Regions from separate parts of the Methylobacterium sp. Leaf102 genome, predicted to be linked through region 1. Evidence: riboswitches for the same ligand, from Rfam matches in the RefSeq annotation. Region 1 holds a riboswitch; the other holds the start of a gene.
The links. Region 1 has a riboswitch for thiamine pyrophosphate ahead of thiO (glycine oxidase ThiO). Riboswitches for the same ligand answer to the same signal wherever they lie in the genome.
Positions count from the first base shown of each region.

Region 2: linked by a shared signal. The riboswitch ahead of thiC (phosphomethylpyrimidine synthase ThiC) and the one ahead of thiO (glycine oxidase ThiO) in region 1 are both predicted to bind thiamine pyrophosphate.

Region 1 is NZ_LMMX01000040.1:24,140-28,327, forward strand. Features, by position in the region: gene ASF27_RS19910 (thiazole synthase) at 1-632, opposite strand, end outside; gene thiS (sulfur carrier protein ThiS) at 637-849, opposite strand; gene thiO (glycine oxidase ThiO) at 846-2,054, opposite strand; TPP riboswitch at 2,131-2,260, opposite strand; gene ASF27_RS19925 (adenylate/guanylate cyclase domain-containing protein) at 2,308-3,558, opposite strand; gene ASF27_RS19930 (hypothetical protein) at 3,863-4,188, shown strand, end outside.
Region 2 is NZ_LMMX01000034.1:3,367-7,554, reverse strand. Features, by position in the region: partial or broken gene ASF27_RS14525 (OFA family MFS transporter) at 1-342, shown strand, start outside; gene thiC (phosphomethylpyrimidine synthase ThiC) at 551-2,467, opposite strand; TPP riboswitch at 2,544-2,652, opposite strand; gene ASF27_RS14515 (hypothetical protein) at 2,802-3,089, opposite strand; gene ASF27_RS14510 (BA14K family protein) at 3,363-4,082, shown strand; gene ASF27_RS14505 (hypothetical protein) at 4,172-4,188, opposite strand, start outside.

The DNA of each region.
Region 1 (4,188 bases):
GCCGTGTTGAGGAGGCAGCCGGCGGCCCCGAGCTCCATGGCGATGACGGCGTCCGACGCCGTGCCGATGCCGGCATCGACGATGACGGGCACGGGCGAGCGCCGACAGATCAGTTCGAGGTTGGCCGGGTTCGCCACACCCATGCCGGAGCCGATGAGCGAGCCCATGGGCATCACGGCGGCGCAGCCGATGTCGGCCAGGCGCTGGCACACCACCGGATCGTCGTTGCAATAGGGCAGCACCGTGAAGCCGTCCTCCACGAGGTGGCGGCAGGCCTCCAGCAATTCGGCGACGTCCGGGTACAGGGTCTCGCGGTCGCCGATGACCTCGACCTTGATCCACGTCGTGTCGAGGGCCTCGCGGGCGAGTTCGGCGGTCATGATGGCGTCGCGCGCCGTCTCGCAGCCGGCGGTGTTGGGCAGGAAGCGGTAGCCCTTGAGCTTGCTGACCGTGTCCGAGCCGTGGCCCTGGAGCGAGACCCGGCGGATCGAGGCGGTCACCACCTCGGCGCCCGACGCCGCCACGGATTCGGCCATGATGGATTGGGTGGGATAGCCCGCCGTGCCGATGAACAGGCGCGAGCCCAGGGTGATGCCGGCGATGACGAGGGGATCGTCGTGGGGTTCGGTCATGGTTTCAGCCTCCCTGCATGGCGCGGACGATCTCGACGCGGTCGCCCTCTTCGAGTTGCGTCGTTTCCCAGTCCCGGCGGCGGATAACCGCGCCGTTGAGGGCGATGGCGATGCCCTGTGGGCTCTCGATCCCGGTCTCCTCGGCCTCGATCCGGAACAGGGCGTCGAGGTCGCGCGCCGCGCTCTCGTGGGGCCGGCCGTTGAGGATGAGTTTCATGCGCGCGCCTTCGTCTCGGCCGGGGCGAAGCGGGCGCGGCCGAAGGCGCTGGCGTAGTCCGGCACGGCGCCGTCCGTCAGCAGGGCCGCGACGGCGTCGGCGGTGGCGGGCGCCAGGAGGTAGCCGTTGCGGTGGTGGCCCGTCGCCGCGACGAGGCCGGGGGCCAGGGTGTCGATGATCGGCGCGTCGTCGTCGGAGGTCGGGCGGTAGCCGCTCCACACGGCCTCGACGGCCATCTCCTCGATGCCGGGCAGGACGCGGCGCGCCCCTTCCAACAGGGCGTAGAGGCCGCCCGCCGTGACGCCGGGGGTGAAGCCGCAATCCTCCACCGTCGCCCCGACGATGAGGTGGCCGTCGCTCTTCGGGGCCATGTGGACCTGCTCGGTCCAGACCATGTGGGTGAGGGTTCCGGTGCGGGCGGTGGTGCGCAGCGCCAGCGACTGGCCCTTCAGGGGACGCACCGGCAGGGCCAGGGCATCGGGGAGCAGCCCGGTCTGCCCGCTCCAGGCGCCGGCGGCGAGGATCACGGTCTCGGCCGCGAGCCGGCCCTGGCCGGTCAGGAGCCCCGTGACCCGGTCGCCCGCCCAGTCCAGGGCTTCGACGGAGCAATTCTCCACGATGGTGACGCCCGCGGCCGTGCAGGCCCGCACCAGGGCGGCCATGACCCGGCTCGGATCGACCTGATGATCGTGGGGACAGTAGAGGCCGGCGGTGACGGCCGGGCGCAGGGCCGGCTCGCGGGCCCTCACCTGCGGCCCGGACAGCCACGTGGCCTCGAGGCCCGAGCGGACCTGCAGGTCGTGGCGAAAGCGCAGGCGCTCGACCTCGTCGCGGCCGATGGCGAGCACCAGGGTGCCCTCCTCCCGGTAGTCGATGTCGACGCCCGACGCCGCCTGCAGGGCGTCGCGAAACCCCGGCCAGCGCGACAGGCTCACCAGGGCCAAGGGCAGCAGCTGGTCGGAGCCGGGCTCGTGCTCGGCGGCCGGCGCCAGCATGCCGGTGGCAGCGAGGCTCGCCCCCGCGCCGACGGTCTCGCGCTCGACGACGGTAACGGCGCGTCCGCGTTCCGCGAGGCGCCAGGCGATGGACAGGCCGATGAGGCCGCCGCCGACGATGGCGACATCGCAGCGGGCCGGCAGGGCGGATTGCGCCCGGGCGGCGGCGGGTGAGCGCCTGAGATCGATGGGTCGGCTGGGAACGAGCACCTGGACAACCTCCGCGACGGACGCAGGGGGTGTGGGGCCGGTGCGCTTCTGAGCGAAGCCCGCCGAACTCGGGCGGGCAAACACGGCGGTCCAATCCCTACGCCGGTATGAACCGGTTCAGGTTCGAAGGATTTCCGCGCCGCCGCCCGCACGCAGGCCGCTCATCGGTTTCTCAGCCCCTTGCCGGGGATCTCCCTGGAACACCACCGATGTGGGCCGCAACGACGCTCCGGTCAACACCCCGCGCGCCTCGTCACACCGTCGCGGCCGGCCGTCCGGGGCGGAACACCCCCATGGGCTCGGCGAACCCGTCGAGGGCGTGGGTGCCGAGGGAGACCGGATCGCCCCAGAGGAAATCCACGAAGGGCTTTGACATCAGCAGGGGCTCGCCGAGCGTCCTGTTGAGGCGGGCGAGGCGGCTCGCGAGGTTCACGTCGCGGCCGATGACCGTGAAGTCGAGGCGCGCGCCCGAGCCGACATTGCCGTAGGCGGCCTCGCCATGATGGAGCGCGATGCCGGCCGCCACGGGCTGGGCGAAGCGCCCGAGGCCGTTCGCCTCGTCGATGGCCGCGAGCGCGCTCTGGGCCGCCGTCAACGCCCCCTTGGCCGCCCCGCCGAGGTCGTCGCCCCGCTCGCGAAAGATCGCCAGCAGGCCGTCGCCGAGGTACTTCAGCACCTCGCCGCCCTCGCGCTCGATGGCCGGCACGAGGCAGTCGAAGAAGATGTTGAGAAGGTCCACCGCTTCTTCCGGGGTCATCTCGGCGGAGATGCGGGTGTAGTCGCGCATGTCGGCGAACAGGATCGCCGAGCGGATGCGCTGGACGTGGCCGCGCCGGATCGAGCCGGCCAGGATCGCCTTGTGCGGTTCGTCGCCGACATAGATCCGCAGCACGTGGTCGAGCTGCTTGTTGATGCTGCGCATCTCCATCACGGCGGCGAGCGTCGGGATGACGAAGCGCAGGATCGCCACGTCTTCATCGCGAAATCCATCCTCGCTGCGTGTGGCGAACGTGATGCCGTTGCGGGTGCCGTTGGTGAAGAACAGCGGCGCCACGATGTAGTGGCGGTAGCCCTCGGCCTTCAGGTCGGGGATCACCGCGTAGGCGTCGGACGGCGTCTCGGAAAGATCGAGGATCAGCCACTCCCCGGTCTCGTGGACCGTCTGGAACGGGCTCTCGCGGTAGGCCTTGTCGGAGGCGTCGCCGTGGGGGAACAGCCGCACCGTCGAGCCCGATTCGCGGGTCCAGAAACGGCCGACGCCGGAATATTCGGAATGCAGGGCGTCGATGGCCGTGGTCGCCCGGTCCACCGGCACCCCGAGGTCGATGAGCCGCTCGGCCAACCCCGCCAGGAGGTCCTCGGCGTTGGGCATCCGGGCCCCCTCGCTCAGCAGCCAGTCGCGCAGGGCCACGCATTGCTGCAGGGCGCCGAACGGAACGTCGTTCGCTTCCGATCCGTCGGCTTCGGCGGTGGGCGGCGACTGGGGCGGACCTCGATCGAGCATATGGCCTAGTTGGGTCAAGGATCGCCCTTCGGCAACCGGACGCTCGCTTTGCGCGGCTCTCCGAACCGCCATCAACCGGGAAACGATGGTTGGATCAACGTGAAATCTGCGGACCCCGGTTGCAATTCCATTCGAATTCCGCGCCTCGCCTCCCCCAGGACCTCCGGTGGGGGAGATGGGCACGATCCCGAAAGGCCTCGAATCACGACGGTGTCGAATCCTCACGTGAAATGAAATCTGAGATTGTTTTCTTTCAGGTTGTACTGCATCTCGATAACGCAACCTCAACGTAAGGAAGCGTGTGATGATTCGATTGGAAAGCCGTTTACTCGAACTCTCTGAAGTTGCGTTCGCCGAGGAGGTCATCGGCAATCTGCGAAAGCAGTTCAACGTCGACCTCGCACCTATCCTTCGTTCGCATCTCCCATATGCCGAGAAGAAGAAGCGTGCCGCCGGGGCACTGCTCGATGCGATCTTCGATAAGGCGAAGCGTGAGGGCTACCTTGAGGATTGGCATCAGGGCAGCCCCAACCGCGAAGCCGAAGACGCGCTCCTGGACGCGATGCTCGCGAGTGACGTGGACATCGAGCCCAACTTCACGATCGTACCCACGGACGTCCCCACAATCCT
Region 2 (4,188 bases), on a different contig from region 1:
TCCGCTCGTGGTGACGGCGATCCGCCAGGCGCAGGTGGATGCCGGTATCCAGGGCGCCGAACTCTACACCCGAACGATGTACATCCTCGCGGCTTCCTGGGGGCGGGCTTCGTCGCCAACCTCCTGGTCCGTCCCCTGGCCGCACGCTGGTTCATGACGGAAGCGGAACTCACCGCCGTGACCAAAGGCGGCGTCGGCGTGGGGGCGGCTGGAGCCGGTGAACGCGGGATCGGTCGCGGAGGCCTGACCCTCGGCGCCCTGTTGGCGTGGCTCGCTGTCGGCGTTCCCATCGCCTGGGGTATCTGGACCACTCTGACGAAAGCCCTGATTCTCTTCGGCTGAAACGCGAGACGGGCAATTCGACGAGCCTCGGCTTCGCGACATGGGACCGGATGCGGATCCCATGTCCGCATCCGTCCGTCATCGAACGTCGATGTCGGCGCATCGGGCTGGAACAGGAGTGCGCCCTCTCCCCGCGGGTGGAAAGAGGGCGCGCACCTCGTCATCGCACGGGCCCGGCCGAGGCCGGACCCGAGGGGGCTCGTCCGTCCTACTCCGCCGCGTCCACGTAGAGCTTGCCGCCCTCGGCCTGGAACTCGGCGGATTTCGCCGCCATGCCGGCCTCGCGCTCGGCCTGGCTCATGGGGGTGGCCTCGCCGAGCACCTGGCCCGCCGCCTCCATGGCGAGGACCTCGGCGCGGAGATCCTGCGTGATCTTCATCGAGCAGAATTTCGGGCCGCACATGGAGCAGAAGTGCGCCACCTTGTGGGCGTCCTTCGGCATGGTCTCGTCGTGGTAGGCGCGCGCCGTGTCGGGATCGAGGGAGAGGTTGAACTGGTCCTCCCAGCGGAAGTCGAACCGGGCGCGGGAGAGGGCGTCGTCCCGCAGTTGCGCCGCCGGATGGCCCTTGGCGAGGTCGGCGGCGTGGGCGGCGATCTTGTAGGTGATCACGCCTTCCTTCACGTCGTCGCGGTTGGGCAGGCCGAGATGCTCCTTCGGCGTGACGTAGCAGAGCATGGCGCAGCCGAACCAGCCGATCATGGCCGCCCCGATGCCCGACGTGATGTGGTCGTAGCCGGGCGCGATGTCGGTGGTCAGGGGCCCGAGGGTGTAGAACGGCGCCTCGCCGCACTCCTCCAGCTGCTTTTCCATGTTCACCTTGATCTTGTGCATCGGCACGTGGCCGGGGCCCTCGATCATGGTCTGGCAGCCCTTGTCCCAGGCGATTTTCGTCAACTCGCCGAGGGTCTCGAGTTCGGCGAACTGGGCCGCATCGTTGGCGTCGGCGATGGAGCCGGGGCGCAGGCCGTCGCCCAGCGAGAACGACACGTCGTAGGCCCGCATGATGTCGCAGATCTCGTCGAAGCGCTCGTAGAGGAACGATTCGCGGTGCCCGGCGAGGCACCAGCGCGCCATGATGGAGCCGCCGCGGCTGACGATGCCGGTGACGCGGCGCGCGGTGAGCGGCACGTGGGCGAGGCGCACCCCGGCGTGGATGGTGAAGTAGTCGATGCCCTGCTCGGCCTGCTCGATGAGGGTGTCCTTGAACACCTCCCAGTCGAGTTTCAGCGGATCGCCCCCGACCTTCTCCAGGGCCTGGTAGATCGGCACCGTGCCGATCGGGACCGGCGAGTTGCGCACGATCCACGAGCGGATGTTGTGGATGTTGCGGCCGGTGGAGAGGTCCATCACCGTGTCGGCGCCCCAGCGGGTCGCCCAGACCAGCTTCTCGACCTCTTCCGCCGCCGACGAGGTCACGGCCGAGTTGCCGATGTTGGCGTTGATCTTGACGAGGAAGTTCCGGCCGATGGCCATCGGCTCCACCTCGGGGTGGTTGATGTTGGCCGGGATGATGGCCCGGCCGCGCGCGATCTCTTCGCGGACGAATTCGGGGGTGATGAAGGCCGGCAGCGCCGCGCCGAAGCTGTTGCCGTCGCTGAGCGCGGCCTGCGCGCCCTCCAGCATCGTCTCGCGGGCGAGGTTCTCACGGTGGGCGACGTAGATCATCTCTTCCGTGATGATCCCGGCCTTCGCGAACTCGTACTGCGTCACCATCTGGCCGGGGCCGGCCTTGCGGATGAGGCGCTGCGCCGGACACGGGGCCACGAGCTTGTCCTCGGGCACGAAGCCGTTGTCCTCGGGCTTGACCGCGCGCGGCGTCACCGTGGCGTAGCCGCGCTTGGCGATCCACGGATCGCGGATCAGCGGCAGGCCGGCGTTGAGGTCGATGTTGGCGTCCGTCTGCGTGTAAGGGCCCGACGGATCGTAGACCCGCACGGGGGCCTCCTTCGGGTCGCTCAGGGTCACCTCGCGGAACGGCACCCGGATGTCGTCATGCCCGGCCACCGCCGCGTAGACCTTGTGCGACCCCATGATCGGGCCAGTGGTCACCGCCTGGGGCGAGCCTTTGGGAAGACCTTGCGGAAGATCGTGGGGGAGATCCTGGGGCAAAACGGGCTTGTTCATCGGGCGTGCTCCGGGCTTGGGAGGCGACCCGGATTCGTCAGGAACAGCATTGGGTGGGGGACACCACGCAATGGCGCGGCGAAAGCATTCCCGTCCCTCCGCCGGTACGAACCGGATCAGGTTCAAGGGTCAGGGCGTCGCGCCCAATCTCAGCTCCCGGTCTCGGAGCCCCCCTCGGAATCGTTCCAGGTTCGACGCCTGCGCCCGATTTGTCAATCGCCGCAGCCGTACACGGGCGGTTCCGCCGAAAGTCCCGCCACGGTCGGTCCGCCGAGTCCTGCGACTCGGCGGCGTCGTCAAAGTCGGTTCGGCGCGGCTGTCGCGCCCATGGTCTTCAGCACTTGCTTCGGCAGAAGTCGCCGGCCTGCTGCGCCGCGATCAGGCATACCTGCTTCCCGGTCGGATTCGGGATGGCGTTGCACGCCGCTTCGGCCAGGCCCTGGGCGGCATTGCAGGCCAGCGTACAGAAGATCGAATCGAGCTGCTGCGCATCGGCGGTCTGCGTCTTGTCTCCGACGATATTATGATCCTGCTTGAAGATCTGAGTGATGATCGTACGAATCTTGTCCCGCTCTTCGCCCGTCAGGCCGTTCCAGTCGGAATCATTGACTTTGATGTCCATGGGCTTGTCCTTGTGATCCCGGTCTCTGCGGCCGGTCCACCCAAGAAATATATAACTTAAGGTTTATCAATCCATCTATTATAAACCCAAGGTAGCATTTTCGTGAGCGGAGTTCCATTGGGACCGCAGGGTCAGCCCAGACCCCGTCCGGGACCGAGCCGTCGACGGATGGAACGAACGCCAAGGTCACGGTTCGAACCTTGCGTTGACGGCAGCGTTGATCCTCCAAACGCGCCTCCGTTCCGGACCGGCGCTGCAACGCGGATCATCACCATGAATCGCATTCTCCTCGCATCGGCCGCCATGGTCGGGGCTCTCATTCTCATTCCCGCCCAGGCCGACGCGCGCGGCGGGGGCGGATTTCGCGGCGGCGGTGGCCATATGGGCGGCTTCGGCGGGGGCGGCCGTGGCTTCGGCGGCGGCGGCTTCGCGGGCGGTGGTGGGTTCCGCGGCGGCATGATGGGCGGTGGGCGCGGCGGCTTCGGCGGCCAGGGCCTAGCCGGGCGCGGGTTCGGCGGCGGTCAGGGCTTCGCGGGGCGCGGCTTCGGCGGCGGCCGTGGTCTCGGCGCCACGGCGGCCGGGTTCGGCGGCGGCGCGGCGCTTGGCGGGTATCGTGGCGGCGTCGGCGGGTTCAACCGGGGCGGCTACCGCGGCGGGTTCGCCGATTACCGGGGCGGGCGCGGCTACGGCTACCGCCGCGGCTACGGCGGTCTCGGCCTCGGCGTTGGCCTGGGGCTCGCCGGAGCCGGTATCGGCTACGGCCTCGGCAGCGGCTTCTATGGCGACGATTACTACGGTGGCGGCTACGCCCCGGCCTATTACGGCGGTGGCTACGGTGCCTATGGCGGCGGCTATGCGCCGGCCGGCTACGCCGTCGAGACAGAAGTCGCCCCTCAGCGGGACGACGCCTACTGCGTCCGTCGCTTCCGGTCCTACGATCGCCAGTCGGGCACCTATCTCGGCAATGACGGCCAGCGTCACGCCTGCCCGTAGGTGACGCACGATCGAACGAAGAAGGCCCCGGCGCTCACCGCGCCGGGGCCTTCTTCGTTTCAGAAGCCCGCGTTTCAGGAACCCGCGTTTCAGGAGCCCTGGAGAC